DNA from 3 places in the Rahnella sp. CJA17(1/100) genome. Region 1 is predicted to be linked to each of the others. Evidence: predicted binding sites of a transcription regulator. Region 1 holds the regulator's gene; each other region holds the start of a gene.
What was found. The regulator PurR, encoded in region 1, represses purine synthesis genes. The targets are predictions, from matches to a motif close to CANGCAAACGTTTGCNTG.
Positions count from the first base shown of each region.

Region 1 (3,285 bases):
CAGCACAGAAAGGGTCAGTAAAAAAGAAGCGTATGGCCGGCACCGTAAAGGTAAAAAGCCTGAAGAAGACAGCAAACCGATTACGCTAAGTGCAACGCATAAAAAACGCTATCAGCATGCCCAGCAAACGGCGATGACCAAACTGATGCATCAGGTAGGAAAACCGTATCGCTGGGGCGGAACCTCGCCGAATACCGGTTTTGATTGCAGCGGCTTAGTTTATTACGCCTACAAAGATTTGATCCGTATTAAGATGCCACGCACAGCGAATGAAATGTATCACCTGCGCGATGCGGCTCCGGTCAAACGCGGCGAACTTGAAAGCGGTGATCTGGTGTTCTTCAGAATCAATAACCGCGGCGCAGCAGACCATGTTGGTGTTTACGTGGGGAACGGCAAGTTTATTCAGTCTCCAAGAACGGGCGAAGACATTAAAATCACCTCTCTCGGCGACGATTACTGGCAAGATCATTATGTGGGTGCACGCCGGGTAATGACGCCGAAAACGATCCGATAATAAACAATTCGTTAAGTCTGAAGTTTCGCTAATCAGCCATTGAATAGCATTTAACGAAGAGTTTCTGCAGGGAAGAGTATCGGCGGTAACGGCCACTGCGTAAAATTGAAAAGGGCGATTCCTGTAACAGGAATCGCCCTTTTTTATAGCGGTTCACTTACTGAATCAGTTCATCACCGCAGTGAAGCTGAAAGCGATAATCATAAGCAAAGCGCATACCGTGGTGATCAACGATAATTTCAGGTTGCTGTCCATCAAACCCCCTTTCGGATCAAATTGTGGCATTTTTTAAGCCACACTAATTGTGTGCCAACGCATTTTCGCATAATTAACATTTAAAATCTTGTGCTGAATGACAATGTATCCCTGAGAATTTTACTTCCACTTTCCTGCATTATAAGAGAAAATTGTCGGTTAACACGCCTGTGTGCTGGTTGATTTCACCCGAGAGCATTTCACGCCTCATTCTGAAGAATCCACCCAACGATTTCACTGCCCTTTTAGAAGCCAGCAGTGAGATCCACGCAAGCAAACGATTAACATAATGCTAACGTGCTGAAACACGTGAGTTCAGGAGTCATTGTTTACATGGCAACGATTAAAGATGTCGCAAAGCGCGCTGGCGTTTCCACTACAACCGTGTCGCACGTCATCAATAAAACACGTTTCGTCGCCGAAGAAACCAAAGAAGCGGTTCTCCTTGCAATCAAAGAGTTACATTACTCGCCGAGTGCTGTAGCCCGCAGTCTGAAGGTCAATAACACCAAAACGATCGGTCTGCTTGCCACCTCCAGCGAAGCGCCCTATTTTGCCGAAGTGATTGAAGCCGTAGAAAACAGCTGCTTCTCCAAAGGCTATACGCTGATTTTGTGTAACTCGCATAATAATCTGGAGAAACAACAAGCCTACCTGCAAATGCTGGCGCAAAAACGCGTCGATGGCTTGCTGGTGATGTGCGCGGAATATCCTGATGAGTTGCTCAATATGCTCGAGGAGCACCGTTCGATCCCAATGGTGGTCATGGACTGGGGCGAAGCGCGTAAGAACTTCACCGACAGCATTATTGATAATGCTTTCGAAGGGGGTTACATGGCCGGGCGTTATCTGATTGAACGCGGTCATCGTGATATTGGGGTGATCCCGGGCCAACTGGCACGTAATACCGGCGGTGGCCGCTTCCAGGGTTTTGTGAAAGCACTGACTGAAGCCAATATTCCGCTGCGTGACGAATGGGTAGTTCAGGGCGATTTCGAGCCGGAATCGGGCTATCAGGCGATGCATAAAATTCTGATGCAGAAGCACCGCCCGACTGCCGTATTCTGTGGTGGCGATGTGATGGCAATGGGCGCAATCTGTGCCGCAGACGAACTGGGCCTGCGCGTTCCTCAGGATATTTCCGTGATCGGTTACGACAATGTGCGTAACGCCCGTTACTTCTCCCCCGCGCTGACAACCGTGCATCAGCCGAAAGAACGTCTGGGTGAAATGGCCTTTACCATGTTGCTGGACAGAATTGTCAGTAAGCGTGAAGAGTCTCAGACCATTGAGGTGCATCCGAAACTGGTCGAACGCCGTTCCGTAGCCGATGGTCCGTACCGCGATTACCGCCGTTAACAGATATCGAACGCCTGCAGATGCAGGCGTTTTTTTTCTAATCACGCAGCCATTCCTGATTCATGGTTTCTGTATCGCCCATATATTCCAGCAACCAGGCCAGCGAGGGTGACGGATTGCTTTGATCCCACGTCAGGCAACACGGGCTGTCGGGAAACGTATTTTCCAGCGTCAGCACCTGCAACTTTTTCTGTTCTATCCACGGCGTGACGCGATGAACCGGCATCATACCCACGCATAAGCCCTCGGTCAGGCATTCCAGCGCGCAGGTCCAGTCTGGCACGACCAGCCGCCGCTGGTTATCCAGCGTCCATGTATCCCGCTTAGGCAATGTCCGGGAGGTGTCTTCCAGACAGAGTGCAGGATAAGGCCGCAACTCATCATCATTCAGCGCGCCGGATAACTGCGCCAGCGGATGTTGCGGGCTGACGACGCAATGCCAGTCCATAAATCCCATGTCACGAAAACTGAAGCCCCCGCCAACCGGTATCGCGCGTGTAGCACCGATCGCCACGTCTGCCCGCCCGTCAACCAGCGCATCCCAGACACCATTAAACACTTCTGAGTGAATAATGAGTTCGGTGTCCGCAAAATGGCGGTAGAAATCGAGCACCAGACGCCGTGTCCGTGCGGGTTTTACAATCCGGTCAACCGCCACACGTAATTCGCCGCGCCAGCCGTTCGCCACCTGCTGACACTGCCGGCGCGTGGCTATCATTTTTTTTGTCAGAATCCGCGCTTCATCGACAAAAACCTTTCCCGCAGGCGTCAGTACCACGTCACGATGGCGACGTTCAAACAACGGCACGGCCAGCCACTGCTCAAGCTGACGGACGGTATAGCTTATAGCAGAAGGCACGCGGTGCAAATCTTGCGCTGCCGCACTAAAACTACCCGTTCTTGCCACGGCATCTACCACTTCAAGGGCGTATTCTGACCACATAATTCAGCCTTCAATATTTTTGATAGCAGAGTGCAAATATTAGCGTTTCACAAGCCTGTTATCAAAGCGTTAAACTCCGCCTCCGGTATGTAATCTGCATCACATCATCTGCAATAAATAAATTAACGAGACGATAATGAAACCCTCCTTTGGATTTATGCTCTATCTCGCGGGACTGAGCATGCTGGGCTTTTTAGCCACTGATATGTAT
Region 1 is NZ_CAWOJA010000044.1:415,353-418,637, reverse strand. It holds gene AACU55_RS18845 (C40 family peptidase) at 1-517, shown strand, start outside; gene cydH (cytochrome bd-I oxidase subunit CydH) at 683-772, opposite strand; gene purR (HTH-type transcriptional repressor PurR) at 1,106-2,131, shown strand; gene punR (DNA-binding transcriptional activator PunR) at 2,169-3,074, opposite strand; gene punC (purine nucleoside transporter PunC) at 3,211-3,285, shown strand, end outside.

Region 2 (3,285 bases), on a different contig from region 1:
GCTCGTTCCATACCGTAGCTCACGTAATGGATGCTATAGACACGGGGAAAACCAGTGGCAAGTAAGTTTCAAAATCGTCTGGTCGGGACGGTCATTCTGGTGGCACTGGGTGTCATCATTTTGCCTGGTTTACTCGACGGCAAGAAAAAGCATTACGAAGACGAATTTGCGTCTATTCCATTGGTGCCAAAACCGGGTGATGTTGAGGAACAGGACTCGGTGCCACCGGTCACGCAATCTTTGCCTGCTCAGCCGCCGGAAGGTGCCGATCAGATGATGAATGGTGAACAGGACGATACAAGTCCTGCCAATAACACCAACGCCGCCAATCATGGCAATGTGGCGCCGGGTAATACCACGATAGAAGCGCCGCCGGTCACCACACTGCCTGAGCAGAAAAAAACGGTGCAGCCTGCTCCTCAAAAACCCAAAGTGATCGAACCGAAACCGATGGTGGAAGCGAAGCCAACGGTGAAACCGAAGCCGGTCGAACAGCCAAAACCGGTTGAGCAACCGAAGGCCGTTGCTGAACAGCCAAAACCGGTTGAACAGCCGAAGGCTGCGCCGGCAGAAAAAGCGCCGACAGGGCAGTCTTATGTGGTGCAGCTTGGCGCATTGAAAAATGCCGCCAAAGCCAATGAGATTGTGGCGAATTTGCGGTTGTCTGGTTTCCGTGCTTACACAGTGCCTGCAACACCGGTACAGGGGCAGATCACGCGCCTGTACGTCGGCCCGGATGCCTCGAAGCAAAAACTCGAAGCGTCACTTCCGCAACTGCAACAGCTGAGCGGATTGGGTGGGCAGGTTCGCGCTTACTCCGCACACTGACTTTGCGCCTCCCCCTGCGAAGGGGGAGGCGGGGAGGGGGTTTAGCGGGCAACGCCAGATTCAACGTTGCCATTAATACCCCACCCCAACCCTCCCCTTCGCAGGGGAGGGAGTCGTTAAAACATAAAAAATACCACGGAGGGCACAAGCGATTTGTGCCCTTTTTCTATAAGATCCTCTGGTTGGATTTTTATAGGTTTATGCTGCGATTGAGGTTTTTTTAATCGCTATTATTAATTTGTCTGACCGGCTGATTTCCCCTACGCAAACGTTTTCTTTTTCTGTTAGAATTCGCCGCGAACTGGATGCCGGGGCAGATGTGACTGGATTAGACACTGGAATAGTTAATGGTCTGGATTGATTACGTCATTATTGCGGCTATCGGATTTTCTGCTTTAGTCAGTTTGATCCGTGGCTTTGTTCGTGAGGCTTTATCGCTGGTAACCTGGGCTTGCGCCTTTTTTGTTGCCAGCCATTATTACCCTTACCTCGCCATCTACTTCACACGTTTCGAAGATGAGTTAGTTCGAAACGGGATCGCAATTGCCATCTTGTTCATCGCGACGTTGATCGTAGGTGCAATTGTCAACTATGTGATTGGTTCACTGGTTGAAAGAACCGGGTTGTCCGGCACTGACAGGGTGTTAGGTGTGTGCTTCGGCGCACTGCGCGGGGTGTTAATTGTCTCCGCGATGCTGTTCTTCCTCGATACTTTTACCGGTTTTTCGCAAAGTGAAGACTGGAAACAATCCCAGTTGATCCCACAGTTCAGTTATATCATCAGGTGGTTCTTTGACTACCTGCAGAGCACGTCGAGTTTCTTGCCAAAACATATTTAGTTTTGGCAGCGCTGAAGAGGAAAAGACAACATGTGCGGTATTGTCGGTATCGCCGGTTTCATGCCGGTAAACCAGTCGATTTATGACGCGTTAACGGTGTTACAACACCGTGGTCAGGATGCCGCAGGCATCACCACCATCGACGCGAATAATAACTTCCGTTTACGTAAAGCGAATGGCCTGGTGAAGGATGTTTTCGAAGCCCGCCATATGCAACGCTTACAGGGCAACATGGGTATCGGCCATGTGCGCTACCCAACGGCTGGCAGTTCCAGCGCTTCAGAAGCTCAACCCTTTTACGTCAACTCTCCGTTCGGCATTACCCTTGCCCATAACGGCAACCTGACCAATGCTCACGAATTGCGCAGCAACCTGTTCGAAGGCCAGCGCCGTCATGTGAACACCACTTCCGATTCTGAGATTCTGCTCAATATCCTGGCGAGTGAACTGGATCGTTTCCAGCATTACCCGCTGGAAGCTGACAACATTTTTGCTGCGGTTGCCGCAGTGAATCTGAAAATCCGTGGTGCCTACGCGTGTGTGGCGATGATTATCGGTCATGGCATGCTGGCGTTCCGTGACCCGCACGGTATCCGTCCGCTGGTTATTGGTAAACGTACGCTGGAAGATGGCCGTAATGAGTACATGGTGGCTTCTGAGAGTGTGGCACTCGATACGCTGGGCTTTGAGTTCCTGCGCGACGTTGCGCCGGGTGAAGCGGTGTATATCACCGAAAAAGGTCAGTTGTTCACCCGTATGTGTGCCGAGAACCCGCAGTATAATCCGTGCCTGTTCGAATACGTGTATTTCGCGCGTCCGGATTCCTTCATCGATAAAATTTCCGTCTACAGCGCCCGTGTTCGTATGGGTGAAAAGCTGGGCGCGAAAATTGCCCGTGAATGGGAAGACCTGGATATTGATGTGGTGATCCCGATCCCGGAAACCTCCTGCGATATCGCGCTGGAAATCGCCCGCATCCTGGATAAACCGTACCGTCAGGGATTTGTGAAAAACCGCTATGTCGGCCGTACCTTTATCATGCCGGGCCAGCAGGAACGCCGTAAATCTGTACGCCGTAAACTGAACGCTAACCGCGCTGAATTCCGTGATAAAAACGTGTTGCTGGTGGATGACTCCATCGTGCGTGGCACCACCTCTCAACAGATTGTTGAGATGGCGCGTGAAGCCGGAGCGCGACGTGTTTATCTGGCCTCTGCGGCACCGGAAATTCGTTTCCCGAACGTGTACGGTATCGATATGCCAAGCGCGAACGAGCTGATTGCCCATGGCCGTGAAGTCAGTGAAATCAACCAGATAATTGGTGCTGATGCCTTGATCTTCCAGGATCTGAGCGACCTGATCGCCGCAGTGAAAGAAGACAATATGGATATCGAGAAATTCGAATGTTCAGTTTTCGATGGTGTTTACGTCACCAAAGACGTTGACCAGAACTATCTGGAATACCTCGAAGCCCTGCGCAATGACGACGCTCAGGCGTTGCGTGGCCAGCAGGAAGCTGAAAACCTTGAGATGCACAACGAAGGCTGATTAGCCGGTTGCTGACATCCGCATAAACGCGCCCCTCCGGTGAACACCGGGCGGGCGCGTTTTTTTATGC
Region 2 is NZ_CAWOJA010000022.1:365,835-369,119, forward strand. It holds gene folC (bifunctional tetrahydrofolate synthase/dihydrofolate synthase) at 1-65, shown strand, start outside; gene dedD (cell division protein DedD) at 55-828, shown strand; gene cvpA (colicin V production protein) at 1,176-1,667, shown strand; gene purF (amidophosphoribosyltransferase) at 1,698-3,215, shown strand.
Region 2: a site for PurR is predicted at 1,090-1,107, ahead of cvpA (colicin V production protein). Genes of this name have one in related genera too.

Region 3 (3,285 bases), on a different contig from region 1:
TGCCCGACGTGTTCGGCAATAACCACCAGCGCCGCAGGCAGGATCGTGAGGATGGCGACCCATTCAAAACGTGGCGTATAGAAGGTTGGCAGCGCGAACCAGTGCGCATTCTCGATCGTTGAGACATCCACCACCCCCATAAAGAACGACAGTGCATAACCCACCAGCACGCCGATCAGGATCGGGATAATCGCCAGGAAACCACGGAACAGCACGGACCCCAGAATGGTCACGGACAGTGTCACCAGCGAAATGGTAATGGTGGTGGAATCCACCACCGCGCCCTCGGCAGGTAACAGACCGGCCATATTCGCCGCCACGCCCGCGAGTTCCAGTCCGATGACGGCAACGATTGCGCCCATCGCCGCAGGCGGGAATATCACGTTAATCCAGCCAATCCCGGCTTTCTTAACAATCAGCGCCACCAGGCAGAACAACAGCCCGCAGGCAATAAAACCACCGAGCGCCACCTCATACCCCATCGGTAACAACAACAGCACCGGGGAAATAAACGCGAAGCTCGAGCCAAGGTACGCCGGTATCTTCCCTTTACAGACAAATAAATACAGCAAAGTCCCTATGCCATTGAACAGCAGCACCGTTGCCGGGTTGATCTTAAACAGAATGGGCACCAGGACGGTGGCACCAAACATGGCAAACAGATGCTGGAAACTCAGGGGAATCGTCTGCAGCAATGGCGGACGTTCGCTTACCCCGATGACACGACGGGTCATGAATGTGATCCTCTGTAAAAAATGGCGGGTAAAAAAATCTCAAAAAAAAGCCGACTGCTTAGTCGGCTTATTGCTTGCTGCTTATTTCGTACCAAATATCTTGTCGCCCGCATCGCCGAGCCCCGGGATGATGTAGCCTTTATCGTTGAGTCCCTGATCCACCGAGGCGGTGTACAACTCAACGTCCGGGTGTGCAGCTTCGAGAGCAGCGATCCCTTCAGGCGCGGCAACCAGCACCAGCACTTTAATGCTCTGGCAGCCGGCTTTTTTCAGCAGGTCGATGGTGGCAATCATAGACCCCCCCGTCGCCAGCATCGGATCAACCACCAGTGCCAGACGTTCTTCAATGTTAGAAACCAGTTTCTGGAAATACGGCACAGGCTTGAGGGTTTCTTCATCACGGTACACGCCGACCACACTGATACGCGCGCTCGGAACGTGTTCCAGTACGCCTTCCATCATGCCCAGACCGGCACGCAGGATAGGCACTACGGTAATTTTCTTGCCTTTAATCTGATCGATTTCAACCGGGCCATTCCAGCCTTCGATCGTCACTTTTTCAGTTTCTAAATCAGCAGTCGCTTCATACGTCAGCAGACTTCCCACCTCAGAAGCCAGTTCGCGAAAACGTTTCGTGCTGATGTCGTTTTCACGCATCAGGCCCAGCTTGTGTTTCACCAGCGGGTGTTTCACCTCGACGATCTTCATTATTTATTCTCCTAAGGTGGTTGAGCTGCAAAAAAAAATCGCGAGATTATAACGCCATTTTTTTTGAACGCCATACCAAATAGCCTGATCTGGATCATCAGTAACCCGGTTAGAGTATAGACAGCCTAAAACTCATCATCGAATAAGGCGCTCGCAAACGTTTGCTTCCACTGTTAGAATTGCCCCGCTTTATTCTTCAACCACCAACCCAAACCGCCGTGGGGACTTCGCAGTGACCGACAAAACCTCTCTCAGCTATAAAGACGCAGGCGTAGATATCGATGCCGGTAACGCATTGGTAGACCGCATTAAAGGTGTAGTAAAACAGACTCGCCGCCCTGAAGTGATGGGTGGACTGGGCGGTTTTGGTGCCCTCTGCGCGCTGCCGCAAAAATATCGTGAACCCGTACTGGTTTCGGGTACCGACGGCGTTGGCACCAAGCTGCGTCTGGCGATGGATTTGAAACGCCATGATACTATCGGTATCGATCTGGTCGCGATGTGCGTCAACGATTTAATCGTTCAGGGCGCTGAACCGCTGTTCTTCCTCGACTATTACGCCACCGGCAAACTGGACGTCGATACTGCCGCCAGCGTGATCACCGGTATCGCAGAAGGCTGTAAACAGTCTGGCTGTGCGTTAGTCGGCGGTGAAACCGCTGAAATGCCGGGCATGTATCACGGCGAAGATTACGACGTGGCAGGCTTCTGCGTGGGTGTGGTGGAAAAATCAGAAATCATCGACGGCAGCAAAGTGGCTGACGGGGATGTGCTGATCGGCCTGGCCGCCAGTGGCCCGCATTCCAACGGTTATTCTCTGGTGCGCAAAATTCTGGAAGTCAGTAAGACTGACCCGGAAACCACCGATCTGGCAGGCAAACCGCTGGCCGATCACCTGCTCGCACCGACCAAAATTTACGTGAAATCGATTCTGAACCTGATCGAAAACGTGGATGTTCACGGCATCGTCCATCTGACCGGTGGCGGCTTCTGGGAAAATATCCCACGTGTATTGCCGGACAACACGCAGGTGATTATCGACGAATCAAGCTGGCAGTGGCCGGATGTCTTCACCTGGCTGCAAACCGCCGGTAATGTCAGCCGTCACGAAATGTACCGCACCTTTAACTGTGGTGTGGGCATGCTGGTGGCACTTCCGGCAGAACTGGCCGATCAGGCGATTGCATTACTGAACGATAATGGCGAAAAAGCGTGGAAAATTGGCTACATTAAAGCCTCTGACTCCGCTGAACGCGTGGTTATTGAATAAAACCAGTAAATCAACTGACTGAAGACGGGTAGCAAAATGAAAAGGATTGTGGTTCTGGTATCGGGCGAGGGGAGCAATTTACAGGCCCTGATTGATGCCTGCCAGCAGGGACGAATCAACGCAACACTCAGTGCGGTCTTCAGCAATAAAGCAGCTGCATACGGGCTTGAAAGAGCCCGTTTAGCCGGTATTCCCGCGCATGCACTGGATGTTAAGGCTTACCGGGACCGGGCGGAATTTGACGTTGCACTGGCGGATGCCATTGACACTTTCCAGCCTGATCTGGTGGTACTTGCCGGTTATATGCGTATTCTGACCGCTGAATTCGTCCAGCGCTTTGCCGGACGCATGATCAACATCCACCCTTCCCTGCTGCCAAAATATCCGGGTCTGCACACCCACCGTCAGGCCATTGAAAATCAGGATGCGGAACACGGCACGTCCGTGCATTTTGTGACTGAAGAACTCGATGGCGGTCCGGTGATTTTACAGGCCAAAGTCCCGGTGTTTGCTGACGATACAGAAGAAGAGCTGATTGCCCGCATACAAACGCAGGAACACAGCATTTATCCG
Region 3 is NZ_CAWOJA010000002.1:82,255-85,539, forward strand. It holds gene uraA (uracil permease) at 1-734, opposite strand, end outside; gene upp (uracil phosphoribosyltransferase) at 816-1,442, opposite strand; gene purM (phosphoribosylformylglycinamidine cyclo-ligase) at 1,675-2,712, shown strand; gene purN (phosphoribosylglycinamide formyltransferase) at 2,749-3,285, shown strand, end outside.
Region 3: a site for PurR is predicted at 1,593-1,610, ahead of purM (phosphoribosylformylglycinamidine cyclo-ligase). Genes of this name have one in related genera too.